Regions from separate parts of the Kitasatospora sp. NPDC087314 genome, predicted to be linked through region 1. Evidence: predicted binding sites of a transcription regulator. Region 1 holds the regulator's gene; the other holds the start of a gene.
The links. The regulator HspR, encoded in region 1, represses chaperone genes until heat shock. The targets are predictions, from matches to a motif close to TTGAGNNNNNNNNNCTCAA.
Positions count from the first base shown of each region.

Region 2: lon (endopeptidase La) is a predicted target of HspR. The motif match lies at 4,193-4,211, and genes of this name have one in related genera.

Region 1 covers NZ_JBIUYE010000003.1:221,785-230,781, forward strand. Annotated here, with positions in the region: gene ACIO5E_RS07515 ((Fe-S)-binding protein) at 1-1,061, opposite strand, end outside; gene dnaK (molecular chaperone DnaK) at 1,430-3,268, shown strand; gene grpE (nucleotide exchange factor GrpE) at 3,265-3,894, shown strand; gene dnaJ (molecular chaperone DnaJ) at 4,119-5,276, shown strand; gene ACIO5E_RS07535 (heat shock protein transcriptional repressor HspR) at 5,284-5,808, shown strand; gene ACIO5E_RS07540 (hypothetical protein) at 6,001-7,008, shown strand; gene ACIO5E_RS07545 (hypothetical protein) at 7,554-8,180, shown strand; gene ACIO5E_RS07550 (LuxR C-terminal-related transcriptional regulator) at 8,188-8,997, opposite strand, start outside.
Region 2 covers NZ_JBIUYE010000007.1:190,893-199,889, reverse strand. Annotated here, with positions in the region: gene ACIO5E_RS17340 (multifunctional oxoglutarate decarboxylase/oxoglutarate dehydrogenase thiamine pyrophosphate-binding subunit/dihydrolipoyllysine-residue succinyltransferase subunit) at 1-441, opposite strand, end outside; gene ACIO5E_RS17335 (sensor histidine kinase) at 778-1,908, opposite strand; gene ACIO5E_RS17330 (response regulator transcription factor) at 2,002-2,739, opposite strand; gene ACIO5E_RS17325 (rhomboid-like protein) at 3,302-4,087, shown strand; gene lon (endopeptidase La) at 4,234-6,630, shown strand; gene ACIO5E_RS17315 (GtrA family protein) at 6,779-7,357, shown strand; gene ACIO5E_RS17310 (ROK family protein) at 7,396-8,619, shown strand; gene ACIO5E_RS17305 (ABC transporter permease) at 8,669-8,997, opposite strand, start outside.

The DNA of each region.
Region 1 (8,997 bases):
GTCGCGCGCTCCTCGCCCTCCATGTCCTTGCCGCCACCGGCCAGCAGGTACGGCGCCTTGCCGAAGGCGTGCTCGCGCAGGCTCATGATCAGCAGCTTCGGCGAGAGCGGCTTGCCGGTGTTCCAGGCCGGGCACTGCGACTGGCAGCGGCCGCACTCGGTACAGGTGGAGAAGTCGAGGATGCCCTTCCAGGAGAAGTGCTCGACCTGGGAGACGCCGAAGACGGCGTCCTCGGCCGGGTCCTCGAAGTCGATCGGCTGGCCGCCGCTGGTCATCGGGCGCAGGGCGCCGAGCGCGGTGCCGCCGTCCTCCTCGCGCTTGAAGTAGATGTTGAAGAAGCCGAGGAAGCGGTGCCAGGCCACACCCATCGAGGGGTTGAGGCCGATGGTGGCCGCCCACGCGAACGAGATGCAGATCTTCAGCATCGCGAACAGGTAGATCAGGTTCTCCAGCGTGCCGTGCGACAGCCCGCTGAACGCGGAGACCAGCGGGTACGAGACCAGGTGCTCCGGCCCGTAGGAGTCGACGCCGTTGAGGGCGCCCTCCAGCGCGCGCAGCATCAGGATGCACAGGCCGATGCCGAGGATCGTGTACTCGACGTAGAAGGCCTGCCAGGCGATCGAGCCGGCGAAGCGGGACTTGCGGCCGGACCTCGACGGCAGGCTCATCAGCCGGATCACCATCAGCGTCGCGATGCCCAGCGTGGTGAGGGTGCCGACCAGTTCGACGAAGAGCTGCCACAGCATCCAGTGGCCGATGATCGGCAGCGCGAACTCGGCGTCGAAGAGCTGGCCGAAGGCGTTGACGATGGTCAGCACCAGGCTGAAGAAGCCGACCGCGACGAACCAGTGGGCGATGCCCACGATCCCCCAGCGGTTCATCCGGGTGTGGCCGACGAACTCGACCGCGACGGTCTTCACCCGCTGGGCGGGCTGTCCGAAGCGGCTGGAGTCCGGCTGGCCGGTCCGCACCACCTTGTAGATGTACAGCGCCGCACGGGCGGCGAGCGCGGTGCCGATCACGAACGTGACCAGCGAGATGACGATCGCTGCTAGCTGCATCGGCTCTCCGTCTCCTGCGGCTTGCTGTTGAGCAGTCTCTTGGTTCTGAAGGTGGTTCTGAAGGTGTTCTGGACGTGCTTCTGAAGATGCTTCCAAAAGAAGTGTACTCGTCGGTAACTTTCCGGGCCGACGGCCCGGACAATACCGCCCACCGACAGTTCTCCAGAAGGTTCCCAAGCTATGGCGACAGTCACGTGGCGCCACACGTGACGCCACCCGCACCGCGATCCCGGGGGCCGCCCGTCCACACCCGGGCCCGCGACCGCTCAGCAAAGTTGAGCGACTCCGACTCATACCTGTTGACGGCGCCCGCCCGGTCGTGCATCCTTGAGCCTGTAAAGCTCAACTCTTCCGTGGAGGTACCTACGATGGCACGCGCGGTCGGCATCGACCTCGGCACGACGAACTCGGTCGTCAGCGTTCTGGAGGGTGGCGAGCCCACCGTCATCACGAACGCCGAGGGCGCTCGGACCACGCCGTCCGTCGTCGCCTTCGCCAAGAACGGCGAGGTCCTGGTCGGCGAGGTGGCCAAGCGCCAGGCGGTCACCAACGTCGACCGGACCATCCGCTCGGTCAAGCGCCACATGGGCACCGGGTGGAAGATCAACCTGGACGGCAAGGACTTCAACCCCCAGCAGATCAGCGCCTTCGTGCTGCAGAAGCTGAAGCGGGACGCCGAGGCGTACCTGGGCGAGACGGTCACCGACGCCGTCATCACCGTCCCGGCGTACTTCTCCGACTCCGAGCGCCAGGCCACCAAGGAGGCCGGTGAGATCGCGGGCCTCAACGTCCTGCGCATCGTCAACGAGCCGACCGCGGCCGCCCTGGCCTACGGCCTGGACAAGGACGACCAGACCATTCTGGTCTTCGACCTCGGCGGCGGCACCTTCGACGTCTCCCTGCTGGAGATCGGCGACGGGGTCGTCGAGGTGAAGGCCACCAACGGTGACAACCACCTCGGTGGTGACGACTGGGACCAGAAGGTCGTCGACCACCTGGTCAAGGTCTTCCAGGCCGGCCACGGCGTCGACCTGTCCAAGGACAAGATGGCCCTGCAGCGTCTGCGCGAGGCCGCCGAGAAGGCCAAGATCGAGCTGTCCTCGTCCTCCGAGACCTCGATCAACCTGCCGTACATCACGGCCTCCGCCGAGGGCCCGCTGCACCTGGACGAGAAGCTCACCCGGGCCCAGTTCCAGCAGCTGACCTCGGACCTGCTGGAGCGCTGCAAGGTCCCGTTCCACAACGTGATCAAGGACGCCGGCATCTCGCTCTCCGAGATCGACCACGTCGTCCTCGTCGGCGGCTCGACCCGCATGCCGGCCGTCGCCGAGCTCGTCCGCGAGCTGACCGGCGGCAAGGACGCCAACAAGGGCGTCAACCCGGACGAGGTCGTCGCCATCGGCGCCGCGCTCCAGGCCGGTGTCCTCAAGGGCGAGGTCAAGGACGTCCTGCTGCTCGACGTCACCCCGCTGTCCCTCGGCATCGAGACCAAGGGCGGCATCATGACCAAGCTGATCGAGCGCAACACCACGATCCCGACCAAGCGCTCGGAGATCTTCACCACGGCCGAGGACAACCAGCCGTCCGTGCAGATCCAGGTCTACCAGGGCGAGCGCGAGATCGCCGCGTACAACAAGAAGCTCGGCATGTTCGAGCTGACCGGCCTGCCGCCGGCCCCCCGCGGTCTGCCGCAGATCGAGGTCACCTTCGACATCGACGCCAACGGCATCATGCACGTCGGTGCCAAGGACCTCGGCACCGGCAAGGAGCAGAAGATGACCGTCACCGGCGGCTCCGCGCTGCCGAAGGACGACATCGAGCGCATGATGCGCGAGGCCGAGCAGTACGCGGAGGAGGACCACAAGCGCCGCGAGTCGGTCGAGACCCGCAACTCCGCCGAGCAGCTCGTCTACTCGACCGAGAAGTTCATCGCCGACAACGCCGACAAGCTCCCCGCCGACGTCAAGACCGAGGTCGAGACCGCCATCGGCGAGCTCAAGGAGGCCCTGAAGGGCGAGGACATCGCGAAGATCCGCGAGGCGTCCGAGAAGGTCTCCACCACCGCGCAGAAGCTCGGCCAGGCGCTGTACGCCAACGCCGACGCCGCCGGTGCCGCCCCGGCCGGCGAGTCCGCCCAGGCCAAGGACGACGACGTCGTCGACGCCGAGATCGTGGACGACGAGAAGCCCAAGGGTGGTGCGGCATGACGGAGAAGCCGCAGGGCGGCAAGCCCGGCGACGACTCCGCCGCCGACGAGGCCGTGATCAAGGCTGCCGAGGAGGCCGCCGCGGCCGGTGCCGCCGAATCCGGTTCCGGTTCGGACGAACTCTCCACCGCCAAGCGGGAGTTGGCCGAGCGCACCGGCGACCTGCAGCGCCTGCAGGCCGAGTACCAGAACTACCGCAAGCGGGTCGAGCGCGACCGGCTGACGGTCCGCGAGATCGCGGTCTCCAACATCCTGGAGTCCCTGATCCCGGTACTGGACGACATCGGCCGCGCCCGCGAGCACGGCGAGGTCACCGGCGGCTTCAAGTCCGTCGCCGAGTCCCTGGAGACGGTCGTCGCCAAGCTGGGCCTGCAGCAGTTCGGCAAGGAGGGCGAGCCCTTCGACCCGACCATGCACGAGGCGCTGATGCACAGCTACTCCTCGGACGTCACCGAGGACACCTGTGTGCAGATCCTCCAGCCCGGCTACCGGATCGGCGAGCGGATCATCCGCCCCGCCATGGTCGCCGTCGCGGAGCCCCAGCCGGGCACCCAGACCACGGCCGCGCCGGACGGCGAGGCGAAGTCCGGGGACACGGACAAGTCCGACGGTGGCTCGGACAGCTGACAACCCGTGACAACTGAAAACCAGTGCGCTGCGGAGTCGTACGCCGGCCAGTACGGCGGCCGGCTCCGCAGCGCGTTGTCAGCAGCGGCCGGCGGGCGGGCTGTTGACAGCGCAGCGACGATGGACATCGGGAGGTGGCGGCAGCTCATGAGCAGGCGCAGCGAGCGAATCGTTGGCAGGTGCGTGTTGCGCGAAGCGGCTGCCGAGCGGAGCGAGGTGGACGCATGAGTGGCAAGGACTACGTGGAGAAGGACTACTACAAGGTCCTCGGCGTGCCCAAGGACGCCACCGCCGCCGAGATCAAGAAGACCTACCGCAAGCTCGCACGCGAGTTCCACCCGGACGCCAACAAGGGCGACACCAAGGCCGAAGAGCGGTTCAAGGACATCTCCGAGGCCTACGACGTCCTGTCCGACGAGAAGCGCCGCAAGGAGTACGACGAGGCCCGCAGCCTCTTCGCCAACGGCGGCTTCCGGGCCGGCGGCCCCGGCCAGGGCACCGGCAGCTACAGCTTCGACTTCGGCGACCTCTTCAGCGGCAGCCAGACCACCGGCAGCGGCGGACTCGGCGACGTCTTCGGCGGACTCTTCAACCGGAGCGGCGGCCGGCAGGCCCAGCCCCGGCGCGGCGCCGACGTCGAGACCGAGGTCACCCTCGCCTTCGACGAGGCCGTCGACGGCGCGACCGTCCCCCTCCGGATGACCAGCCAGTCCCCCTGCCGCAGCTGCAACGGCACCGGCGCCAAGTCCGGCACCACCCCGCGGGTCTGCCCGACCTGCGTCGGCGCCGGCACCGTCAGCCGCGGCCAGGGTGCGTTCGCGCTCTCCGAGCCGTGCAAGGACTGCCGCGGCCGCGGCATGATCGTCGACGACCCGTGCGCCGACTGCCACGGCAGCGGCCGGGCCAGCTCCGCCCACACCATGCAGGTGCGCATCCCGGCCGGCGTCCAGGACGCCCAGCGCATCCGGCTCAAGGGCAAGGGCGCCCAGGGCGAACGCGGCGGCCAGCCCGGCGACCTGTACGTCACCGTGCACGTCGACCCGCACCCCGTCTTCGGGCGCAAGGGGGACAACCTCACCGTCACCGTCCCCGTCACCTTCCCCGAAGCCGCCCTCGGCGGCACCATCGAGGTGCCCACGCTCAACGGCCCCGCCGTGAAGCTCAAGCTGCCCCCCGGCAGCGCCAACGGCCTCACCATGCGCGCCCGCGGCAAGGGCGCCACCCGCAAGGACGGCACCCGCGGCGACCTCCTCGTCACCGTCGAGGTCGTGGTGCCGCAGCGCGTCTCCGGCGACGCGCTGAACGCCCTGGAGCAGTACCGCGAGGCCACCGCCTCCGACGACCCACGAGCCGCCCTCTTCCGGGCGGCGAAGGGAGCGTGACGACCAGATGATCCCCGACAGCCCCATCGGCCCCGGCATCGGCCCCATCGGGCCCGGCATCGGCGAAGGCCTGCCCGGCGACGGCCGCCGCACCCGGCGCCCCGCCGCCCCGCCGCAGTACGTACTCACCGAGGACACCCCGGTGTACGTCATCTCCGTCGCCGCCGAGCTCTCCGGCCTGCACCCGCAGACCCTGCGCCAGTACGACCGCCTCGGTCTGGTCTGCCCCGACCGCACCGCCGGCCGCGGCCGCCGCTACTCCGCGCGCGACATCCAGCAACTGCGCGAGGTCCAGCGGCTGTCCCAGGACGAGGGCATCAACCTGGCCGGCATCAAGCGGATCATCGAGCTGGAGAACCAGGTCACGGCCCTGCAGTCCCGCATCACCGAGCTCGTCGACTCCCTGGAGGGCGCCGCCACCGCCCTCCAGCAGCGCGAGGCCGCCGTCCACGCCTCCTACCGCCGCGACCTCGTCCCGTACCAGCCCCCCACCCAGTCCAGCGCCCTCGTCGTCTGGCGTCCCAAGCGCTGACTTGGCTGAACACCTCCAGCCGCCGGCTCCCCTCCACCCGGGGGGTGCCGGCGGCTTGATCGTGGTGAGAGAGTGCTGTCGAACAAATCTTGTCGCCCTCACCGATGCCACCCGATCTGGCATGCTGCACTGCGATTCCGGTATTGGTGCCCGGCAGGTAGTGCAGACACGGCCACGGCAAGGAGCCCGCAGATGAGTGGACGAGAACAGCCCAGTACCGCCGCGATTGGGCCCTCCGTCCTCTCGAAAGAAGCGCGGGAGTTGTATCTGGCGGTCATCCGCGAGAACGGGCGGATCCCGAAGGACTCCGACCTCGCCAGGGCAGGCGGGGCCCAGGACGAGTTGGTGGCCATAGGCCTTCTGGTCGCCGACACCGACGAACCCGGTGTCCTCGTCGCGGTCGACCCTCAGCAGCTGTCCGAGAGCCTCTCCGTGACCTGGCAGCGCCAGGCACTCGACCTGCTCACTCGCGCATCGGCCCTCGCCACCGATCTCCACGACCTGACGGCCGCCTACCACTCACCGGAGCAGGCCGGCGGCGCGATCGAGTACGTGCGAGGCAAGGTGCTGATCAACCAGCGGGTGCAGCAGATCGTCGCCAGCGCCTCGGAGGAGATTCTCGCCGCCCAACCCGGCGGTCCACGCCCGTCGGAGGCGCTCACCGGCATTCTCGCCCGCGACCTCGAAGCCCTCCGCCTGGGCATCACGCTCAGGACGATCTACCACCCGAGCACCCGGTACCACGCTCCCACCAGGGAATACGTGGCCACGATAACCAAGGCCGGCGGACGGTTCCGGACGCTGGAGGAGCCTTACACGCGATTGATCGTCATCGATCGTCGAATCGCGGTCATCCCCATCGCCGAGGACCTCAATCTGGCCGCGTTCGTCCATGATCGGGCCGTCATCAGCTACCTGATCAGCGAGATCTTCGAGCGGAACTGGAGCCGGGCGCTGGACTTCGACGGCGCGCGCGCCGTTCCGCAGCAGGTGGTCTCCGGGATGCGACAGACAATCATCGACCTCATGCTCGAAGGCGTGAACCACCGCGTGATCGCCCGCAGACTCGGCATCAGCGAACGGACGCTCGCGCGGCATCTGGCCGAGATGCGCGACGAGCACAATGTCGAGTCACTCTTCCAACTCGGGTATGCGTTGGCCCGGAACAGCGTTCCGATCGACTCCGACAGCTATCACTGACCAAGCGTCGCGGCAGTCTCAGTTCCAGATGGTGTCATTGGCCAACGCCATGGTCTTTGGCGCTGCCACATCATGGGAAACCCCGATGTTCCAGATCGTGTCGTCAGCCGGACTCGAACCACTGCCGATGAAAAGCGCCAGACCCACAACGACTGGAACCAGGACAAACCGCACCACCCGGCGTATCCGAGACATGGTGCCCCCTCTCTTTGTAAGGCTTAGTGCGGGTACCCAGCCCATTGTTTCGAACAACCTGCCACATAATGCCGCAAGCCCATGCCGGAAGCCAGGGGGCCTGCTACCTCAGTGCGTCATCTCTCTGCCAGGCATCGAGATGACACCACGGCTCTGTGGACGGTGGCGACGGTCGACAGAGACGATCAGTGCACTCCCCAACCCTCTCGCGGGAGGGGGAAGACGGGGACACCACAATCAACATGTCCATGACTAGTTTGTTTCGACCATAACGAATGCACAGCAGCATTCCGATAGTCACCACCCAACGGGGCGATCGGCCTGGTTGGCACCTATCCCCGGAGTCGACAATGAGTGAGCCCTACCTGCGAGAGCACGCCGGACAGGCCCCCGAGGGCCGGCGTGCACGTGTGTTCCTGGCCGCGCCGCTGATGCGGCTGACCGGGCCGGCGGACAGTGTGGTGACGCTCGCCAGCCGGACGCGGCTGACGACGCTTCGCACCACCCTGCTCCGCAGCGGTGCCGCCGTGTACAGCGCGCACCACAGTGACGCCTGGACCGTCGCCGGGCAGGCGCCGGAGCCCCGGGTTCCGTCCGACTTCCGGGCGCTGCAGTCCGCGGACCTCGTGTTCGCCTACGTCGGAGCGCCGCTGTCGGCCGGGGTGAGCCTGGAGCTGGGCTGGGCGTCGGCACTGCGGAAGCCGATCGTCCTCCTCGTCGACGAGGCCATCACGCACAACCCGCTGATCGCCACCATCGAGCAGGTCGCCCCCGTCCTCCCGCTGGTCTTCGACGACACCTGGTCGCAGGAGGCCCTCAACCACACCGTGGAGACCGCGCTCGACTGGGCCGGCATGGCGCTGTCCCTGCGCGAGGGCTTCTGGACCGCCCCCGGTGAGCAGTTCAACGTCCCCCGGCAGCAGCCCCCCGTCGTCGGCCGGGCCGGCTACTGGCCGACCGGCGCCGCCACCGGCTGAGCAGCGCTCACTCACCGGGCTTCCCCGTCCGGGCTCCCCGCATCTGCCAGCCCAGTTGGAAGAGCGTCTCCGCGTCGTACAGCTCACGCAGCCGGGCGATGTGGCCGGCCACCGTCCGCTCGCTCAGGCCGAGCCGGGTGGCGATCGCCCGCTGCGTGAGCCCCTGCGCGAGCAGGCGCCCCACCTGCTCGTGGATCACGGGCTCCGCCGCGCCTTCCGCGAGCGCGGCCCAGTTCACGCCCTCGGCCAGTTGCCAGAAGCGGTCGAACACCTCGGCCAGGAAGTCCACCGTCGCCGGGTCCTCCACGAAGGCCGCGCTGTCGAAACCGGCCGACGCGGGGATGACGGCGACCGTACGGTCGAAGACCATCATCTTGGGGAACGAGAACGGCGCGACCCGGACGTGGCAGCCGATGTCCGTCAGCCGGGCGGCCAACCGGACGGTCGGGCCGTCGAACTGTGCCGCCGTCTCGTACAGGGTGCGAATGGCACCGCCCAGCTCCGTGAAACGACGGGCGTGGTCGACGATGTCGTCGGCGGCGTCCGCCGGACGAGCGCCGCCCGGCTGGGCGGACAGCACTTCGTGCCGCAGCTCCTCGGAGAGTTGGGAGACACGGTGCCGGATGTTGTCGATCCCGTCGACGATCCGGGTGGCCCCGGTCCGTTCGTGGCGCCGGGGGGCGGTGTCGTAGGCGGTGGTGAGATCGCCGAGGAGGTCGGGAAGTTCCTCCGCCTGCATCAGCAACCGGGTGCCCGCGGCCCGCAGGTCGGCACCGATCCGGGCGGTGACCGCACGCGGGTTGACCGCGCTGAGCGA
Region 2 (8,997 bases), on a different contig from region 1:
CATATTGGTGGCGACGGCCTTCGCCGGGCCGCGCAGCTGGACCAGCTCGGGGCCGGCGGTCGCGGCCGGAGCTTCAGCGGCGGCCGGGGCGGCGGCCTGGGGGGCCGGGGGCGCGGCGGGAGCTGCGGCGAGCGGCGCGGGGGCCGGCGCCGGAGCGGCCGGAGCGGCCGGTGCGGCGGGGGCGGGCGCGGCCGGAGCAGCAGCGGCGGGCGCGGGGGCAGCGGCAGGGGTCGGCGTGGGGCCGGCCTGGGTCGCGGCCTGGGTCACTGGAGTCACCTCGGTACCGGGCTTGTAGTCGGCGAAAAAGTCCCACCAGGCTCGGTCGACCGAGTTCGGGTCCTGGAGGTACTGCTGGTAGATCTCATCGACGAGCCACTCATTGGGGCCGAAGCCAGTGGAGCTTGCCGAGCTATTGGGGGTTTCAGGGGACTGTGGCGACACGGCGGCAACCGCCCTCTTCCGCTTCCTTTTGGGATGTTTGGACAGCGGGGATTAAGGCTACGCCCCTGACCAGTGATCGCGCAGTCCCCGGGGGTCCGGCGTCGCCCAGATCACAGTCCTGACCTGCAGATTGGCTGAAAACGTACGTTAGAAAGCCGTATCTGAGGGGAACCGATCGCGCCCGATCGCGTGACAAATCGGGATGAAAACGGACAAAGACCCGGCCGGATCGTCGAATGATCTTCGTATACGCCTGTGTCGGTTCTGTGACACAGCCCTCCCCGCATACGGTTGGACGATCCGACCAGGGGAGGGGCCGGCCCGGCCGTCCACGGCTCAGCGCTGCCCCGGCAACCGGACCTCGATCCGGCAGCCGCGGGGCGACTCGGCGACCGCGATCCGGCCGCCGTGCAGGTCCACCGCCCAGCGGGCGATGGCCAGGCCGAGGCCGGTGCCGCCGTCCGAGCCGGGCCCCTGGGCGGTCGCGGTGCCGCTGCGGCTGAACCGCTCGAACACCCGGCCGCGGTCCGCCGGCGGGATGCCCGGACCCTCGTCCTCGACCTCCAGCAGCAGGCCGCCGGGCCCGCCGTCGGGCCGGGCGCGGACCGTCACGGTGCCGCCGGGCGGGGAGTGCTTGCAGGCGTTGTCGACCAGGTTGGCGACCACCTGGTGGAGCCGTTCAGGATCCGCCACCCCGGTCAGGCCGGTCGGGCTGACCTCCAGGGCCAGCCGGACGTCGCCGCGCCGGGAGAACGCCCCGCCGGCCGTCGCGCCGTCCACGGTGACCCCGCGCAGCACGCCGTCCAGGAACTCGCGCACCTCGAAGGGGCGGGCGTCCAGGTCGACCACGCCGTCGTCGATCTTGGAGAGGTCCAACAGGTGGGTGACCAGGCGGCCGAGCCGCTCGGTCTGCTCCAGCGCGGCCCCCAGGGTCGCCGGGTTGGGCTGGACGACGCCGTCCACCACGTTCTCCAGGACGGCGCGCAGTGCGGCGATGGGTGTGCGCAGCTCGTGCGAGACGTTGGCGACCAGCTCGCGGCGGTGCCGGTCGGCGGCTCCCAGGTCGGCGGCCATCTGGTTGAAGGCGGCCGCCAGCTCGCCGATCTCGTCGCGCGAGTTCACCTCGACCCGGCGGCTGTAGTCGCCGGAGGCCATCGCGCGGGCGGCGGCCGTCATCTCGCGCAGCGGGGCGGTCAGCCCGTGTGCGAGGAACTGCATGAAGAGCAGCGAGGCGATCATGGAGAAGACCATGATGATCCGGATCTGGGTCTCGGACCGGATCGCCACGACCACCATGCCGGTGGCCAGGAAGACGGAGACGATCACCAGCAGGGCGAGTTTGCCCTTGATCGAGCGGACCGGGTCGAGCGGCCGGATGTCGGCCCAGACCCGGCGGGCGGCGCGGGCGGCCAGCGTCTGCGACCGCGTCCTGCCGGTGTCCCCGTTGCGTTGCTGTGGAAAGGTCATTGGTCCCCTGTGATCCCCGCGTACGTCCCTCGCGTGGTGTGCGCGGCGGTTCGGGACACGGGCCCCCCGGAGGCCCGTCGCCCGAGGCGCGCGCTACGAGAGCGGGGCCTCCAGCGCGTACCCGACACCGTGGACGGTACGGATCCAGCTCGCCCCGATCTTGCGGCGCAGCGCCTTGACGTGGCTGTCCACGGTGCGGGTGCCGGACGCGTCCGTCCAGTCCCAGACCTCGGCCAGCAGCTGCTCGCGGGTCAGCACGGCGCGCGGTTGGGCGGCCAGGCAGGCGAGCAGGTCGAACTCGGTGGGCGTCAGGTGGACGTCGCCCGAGGCGAGCCGGACCCGGCGCTGCACGTGGTCGATCTCCAGCTCGCCGAAGCGCAGCGAGCCGAGCGCGGGCGTACGGGCCGCCTGCTGGGCGCGCTCGACGCGGCGCAGCAGCACGTTGACCCGGGCGGCCAGTTCGCGCATCGAGAACGGTTTGGTCATGTAGTCGTCCGCGCCCACGCCGAGGCCGACCAGCAGGTCCGTCTCGTCGTCGCGCGCGGTCAGCATCAGCACCGGCACCGGGCGCTGGGCCTGGATCCGGCGGCACACCTCAAGGCCGTCGAAGCCGGGCAGCATGATGTCGAGGACCACCAGGTCCGGCTGCCAGGTGTGGAAGCCGTCGACCGCGCCCGGCCCGTCGTGGGCCACGGCGACCTTGAAGCCCTCCGCGCCCAACCGGGCCGCGATCGACTCCGCGATCGTCGGTTCGTCCTCCACCACCAGCACTCTGCGCTGGCTGCTCACCGTGCCGCCGCTGTTGTTGTTGTCCTGCTGAAGTTCTGTCACGGTCACGCCACCGCCCCCAGGGCTGCGGGCCGGCCACCTGTGGGGATGGCGGGGCTCCGCTCGTAGTCTTGTTCCGTCGTGGACTGTGCCGGGTCCGCCGTCCCGTCGCGCGCCCGGGTCGGTGGGCGGATTGTCGGCCGCCCACTTCTCCCGCGCACTTCGCAGCGTACGGACAGTGGATGCTTCCCGGCAGGTGGACCGGACGTTTCCGGCCCGTGGGCCGGCCGTCGGGCCGCCCGCGGACCCACTGCACGAGTGGGCACGGGCCGATACCTTACCCGGCGATTTTTCTCTGCGTAACGGTACGTATGCAGTCGAGTTGGCACCAAGTCGCCGGTCAGAGCCCCTGCCGGCGGGTTGGTCGGAAGAAGGTCTGGACCAATAACGGGAATCCGGCCGACCGGTTTCCCGATGGTCTTCACCGGCTTTTCTCAGGTGCCTCTCAGAACCTCGACGTAACGTGGTCACGACAACGCCCCGCCGGGTGGGATCCGCGGCGCGCGCCGGTACGTTGGGCACCTGGGTGAGGGGCCGGTGGCTGCGGGCGTGGAGCGGAGGCGGCATGGCTGGGGTGCGGCGAGGCGCCGGACACGTCGGGGCGCCGTCGGCGGGCCCGCCGTACGGGATGCTGCGGCACGGCCTGCGCACCGGCGTCGTCGAATGGCTGCTGGCACGGGTGCCGACCCCCCGGCGCAACCCCTTCACCCTCGGCTACCTCGCGGTGGTGGGCGCCACCACGACCTTTGCCAAACTCGCCGATCCGGAACTCGTGCAGCGGCTGCAGGAGGCCTCCAGTTCCGACGGTCACAACCTCTTGCAGCATCCGCTGCGCGCGCTGCTGCTCAGCGGTTTCTGGGTGGCCGGCGAGGTGTGGATGCCGTACCTGTGGGGATTCGCCGTCACCCTCGCGCCGCTGGAGCGCCGGATCGGCTCGGCCCGGGCGGCGGCGGTCTTCGCGATCGGGCACGTCACGGCCACCCTGCTGTCCCAGGGCGTGGTGATCGTCGCGGTGGAGACCGGACGGCTGGAGACCCGGGCGCTGGACTACCTGGACATCGGCGTCAGCTACGGCGTGCTCGCCTGCCTGGGCGCGGTGGCCGGACTGCTCCCCTGGCGCGGCCGACTGGTGGCGCTCGGCGGCGCCGGGCTGCTGATCGCCGAGCAGATCCTCACCGACCGGGACGTGGTCACCGCCGTCGGGCATCCGACCGCGGTGCTCGCCGGGGTGGTGCTGTGGCGCTGGTTGCGCCGGGCCCAGGCGCGTCGGCCGCGGCCGCGTCGTACCGGGGCGGAGGCCGCGGGCTCCGCGCCCGCACCGGGTGGCGCCCCGGTCCTGGACGCGCGCTGACCCCTTCGGGTGCTTTCCCCGGACGCTTTTGACGGCGCGGCCCGCCACTCCCTCCCGTTCGCTCACGGCGAACAAGTCCGCGGGAACATCCGGCGGGCGCCAGGCCTTAGTCAGGTCGACTCAACTTCACTGACTGGGGAGAGATCATGGCATCGACGTCCACACCGCTCACCCTGCCCGTGCTGCCGCTCGACGACGAGGTCGTCCTGCCGGGCATGGTCGTTCCGCTGGACCTGAAGGACACCGAGGTGCGGGCCGCGGTCGAGGCAGCCCGCGCGGCGGCCACCGGCGCCGGCAAGCCGCAGGTCCTGCTGGTCCCGCGGGTGGACGGCTCGTACGCGGCGGTCGGCACCCTGGCCACCGTCGAGCAGGTCGGCCGGCTGGCCGACGGGGAGCCGGCGGCGCTGGTGCGCGCCGTGCGCCGGGTCCGGATCGGGGTCGGCACCACCGGCCCCGGTGCCGCCCTGTGGGTGGAGACCACGCCGTTCCGGGAGTCCTCGGTGGGCACCCCGGTGGCCGGCCGGGCCGCCGAGCTGGTCAAGGAGTACAAGGCGCTGTCCACCCAGTGGCTGCGCCGGCGCGGCGCCTGGCAGATCGTCGACCGGGTGGCCCAGATCGAGGGCGTCGGCGAGCTCGCCGACAACATCGGCTACGCGGCCTTCGTCACCGCCGAGCAGAAGCTCAAGGTGCTGCTGGAGGCCGACCAGGTCGCCCGCCTGGAGTACGCGCTGACCCTGCTGCGCGACCACCTCGCCGAGGAGGAGGTCAACGACACCATCCGCAAGGACGTCGAGGAGGGGGTGGCCAAGCAGCAGAAGGAGTTCCTGCTCCGCCGCCAGCTGGAGGCCGTCCGCAAGGAGCTGGCCGAGCTGAACGGCGACCCGGCCGACGAGGAGGGCGACTACCGCGCCCGGGTCGAGGCCGCGGAGCTGCCCGAGAAGGTCCGGGAGGCGGCGCTCAAGGAGGTCGACAAGCTGGAGCGGTCCTCCGACCAGTCGCCCGAGGGCTCCTGGATCCGCACCTGGCTGGACACCGTCCTGGAGCTGCCCTGGAACGAGCGCACCGAGGACGCGTACGACATCGCCGGCGCCCGCGCGGTGCTGGACGCCGACCACGCGGGCCTGGCGGACGTGAAGGACCGCATCGTCGAGTACCTCGCGGTGCGCAAGCGCCGGGCCGACCAGGGGCTCGGGCTGGTCGGCGGGCGCCGCGGGGGAGCGGTGCTGGCACTGGTCGGCCCGCCCGGCGTCGGCAAGACCTCGCTCGGTGAGTCGGTGGCCCGCGCCATGGGCCGCAGCTTCGTCCGGGTCGCGCTCGGCGGGGTGCGGGACGAGGCCGAGATCCGCGGCCACCGGCGCACCTACGTCGGCGCGCAGCCCGGCCGGCTGGTGCGGGCGATCAAGGAGGCCGGCTCGATGAACCCGGTCGTCCTGCTCGACGAGATCGACAAGGTCGGTTCGGACTACCGGGGAGACCCGGCCGCCGCACTGCTGGAGGTGCTGGACCCGGCGCAGAACCACACCTTCCGGGACCACTATCTGGAGGTCGAGCTCGACCTCTCCGACGTCGTCTTCCTCGCCACCGCCAACGTGCTGGAGGCCATCCCCGAGCCGCTGCTCGACCGGATGGAGCTGGTCCGCCTCGACGGCTACACCGAGGACGAGAAGGTCGTCATCGCCCGCGACCACCTCCTCCCGCGCCAGCGGGAGAAGGCCGGGCTGGGCGGCGAGCAGGTCAGCGTCGACGAGGCGGCGCTGCGCCGGCTGGCCGGGGAGTACACCCGGGAGGCCGGAGTGCGGAACCTGGAGCGCTCGATCGCCCGGGTGCTGCGCAGGATCGCCGCCCAGGCCGAGCTCGGCGAGCGCGAACTGCCCGTCGCGATCGGCCCGGACGACCTGCGCGCCCTGATCGGGCGGCCCCACCACGTGCCGGAGGCCGCCCAGGAGCCGGCCGAGCGGCGCACCGCCGTCCCGGGCGTGGCCACCGGCCTCGCGGTCACCGGCGCCGGCGGCGACGTCCTCTACATCGAGGCCTCGCTCGCCGACGCGGAGACCGGCGGCACCGGACTGACCCTCACCGGGCAGCTGGGCGACGTGATGAAGGAGTCCGCGCACATCGCGCTCTCCTACCTGCGTTCGCGCGGCGCCGAACTGGAGCTGCCGGTCACCTCGCTGCGTGACCGCGGCGTGCACCTGCACGTCCCGGCCGGGGCCGTCCCCAAGGACGGGCCGAGCGCCGGCATCACCATGACCACGGCGCTGGCCTCGCTGCTGTCCGGCCGCCGGGTGCGCACCGACGTGGCGATGACGGGCGAGGTGTCGTTGACCGGGCGGGTGCTGCCGATCGGCGGGGTGAAGCAGAAGCTGCTCGCCGCCGACCGGGCCGGTGTCACCACGGTGATCATCCCCAAGCGCAACGAGGCCGACCTGGACGACGTCCCGGCCGAGGTGCTGGAGCGGCTCACCGTCCACCCGGTGGCGGACGTGCGCGAGGTGCTGACGCTGGCCCTGGAGCCGGCCGAGGTCCTGGTCGCGGCGGCCTGACGGGCGCTCACGGGGCCCTCCCGGCGGATCGGCCGCCGGGAGGGCCCCCGCCCGTGCGCTCCACGGCCCCTCCTCGAACGAACGGGCGGATTCACCCGCGCAGTGACGGTGACGGGAGGGACGGCGGCACCCGTGCGAGACTGCGAAGATGCCGTCCCCCACGCAGCGCGCCCTGGCCCGGGTGCCGGCCCGGCTGCGCCCGTTCCTGCTCCGGCACCGCAGGCTGGTGAAGTTCCTGCTGGTCGGCGGCCTCTGCTTCACCCTCACCCTGGTGATCGACTTCGAGCTGAAGTTCACCGTGCTGGAGCACAAGCCGGTGGTCGCGCTGACCGTCGCCACCGTGATCGGGACGGGGGTCTCCTACGTGCTGAACCGGCGGTGGTCCTTCCGGGCCGCCGGCCGCCACCGGGAGGCGCTGCTGTTCTCCCTGGTCAGCGTGGTGGCGATCGCGGTGAACGACCTGCCGCTGGTGGTCTCCCGCTACGTCCTGGACCTGCGCGAGCCGTACGTCGGCCCGTTCGCCCAGGAGGCCGCGGACTTCCTCAGCGGGATGGTCGTCGGCACCTTCGTCGCCATGCTGTTCCGTTTCTGGGCGATGCAGCGCTGGGTCTTCACCTGCCCCGCCGAGCTCCCCCGCACCGTACTGTCCGCCGCGTCCGCCCTGGTGAGGACGCCGTCCCCGGAACCCGGTTACGCTGCACCCGAGATGCCACCGGACATGCCTTAGGGCGTGAGCGAGCGGCGCGAGCGAAGCGAGGTGGGCGCATGAACGTGATGCGTGAGCCGGACGGCCTCCGGCGCGGGCCCGCCAGCCAGCAGGGGATGCGCCGGGCCAACCTGGCCCTGGTGCTCGGGGTGATCGCGCGGGCCCCGCGCTCGCGGGCCGAGGTGGCCGCCGAGACCGGGCTGACCAGGGCCGCCGTCTCCTCGCTCGCCGAGCAGCTGATCGCCGACGCCCTGGTCGTCGAGGAGGGCCCGGCCGCGCCCAGCGGCAAGGTCGGCCGCCCCGGCACCGCGCTCGGGCTCAACCCGCTCGGGCCCGGCGGCCTCGGCGCCGAGATCGGCGTGGAGCACCTCGGCGCCTGCGTGGTCGACCTGCGCGGTGAGGTCCGGGCCTGGCGCCGCCGGGAGGTCAGCAACCGGGGCCGGCAGCCCGCCGCCGTCATGGCCGACCTCGCCGAACTGCTGCGCTCGGCCGTCGCCGAGTCGGGCCTGCGCCCGGCCGGGCTGACCCTGGCCGTCCCCGGACTGGTCGGCACCTCCGGCGGAGTGCTCCAGCGGGCGGCCAACCTGGGCTGGCAGGACGTCCCGCTGGCGGCCGAACTGCGCCCGGCCCTGCGCGCGGCCGGCGCGGCCGACCTGGCCGAGCTGCCGGTGGAGGCGGACAACGAGGCCAACCTGGGCGGCCTGGCCGAGCGGTGGCTGGACGACGGGCCGGAGGACTTCCTGTACGTCTCGGCGGAGGCCGGTGTCGGCGCGGCGATCGTCGTCGGCGGGCGGCTGTTGCGCGGGTCGCGCGGCTACGCGGGGGAGTTCGGCCATGTGCCGGTTCACCCGGACGGGCCCCGCTGCGCCTGCGGCGCGCACGGCTGCCTGGAGCAGTACGCGGGGGAGGCGGTGCTGCGGGCGGCCGGGTCGGCGAACGTGCGGGGCGACTGGGTGACGCTGCTCGCCGAGCGCGCCGAGGCCGGGGACGAGCCGGCGCGGGCGGCCTTGGCCGGGGCCGGATCGGCGCTGGGCACCGCGGCCGCCGGGGCGGTCAACCTGCTGGACCCGGCCGAGGTGGTGCTGGGCGGCGGATACGCGCGGCTGGCGCCCTGGCTGCTGCCGGCGATGCGGGCCGAGCTGGCCGCCCGGGTGACGGTACGGCCCTGGTCGGACGAGCGGCTGACGGTGTCCCGGCTCGGCCGGCGCGGACCGCTGCTGGGTGCCGCGGTGGGCGTGGTGCGCGCCGTCGTCGCCGACCCGGGCCGGCTGGCCGGCGGCTGAGACCGCGCCCCGGCCGAGGGCCGGGGCGCGGTCGTCCGTACCGGGAGGCTCAGGCCTCCTTGACCAGCTCGCGGCCGCCGGAGCGGGGTCCGCGCAGGACGGCCAGGAAGGTGACGGCGACGCCGGCCACCGCCCAGACCACCAGTACCACGATCGGCATCGCCAGGTTGGTGGAGCCGAAGTAGGCGATCGACCGGGCGGCGCTGGTGCCGGCGCCGTTCGGGATCACGGAGCCGATCGCCCGCCAGAAGGCCGGCATCATCGGCGGCGGGTAGACCCCGCCCGCGCTCGGGTTGCCCAGCACCACGAAGATCAGCACCGCGATGCCGATGCCGACGATGTCGAACAGGCACTGCAGGGCCATGGTGAACGCGCCGA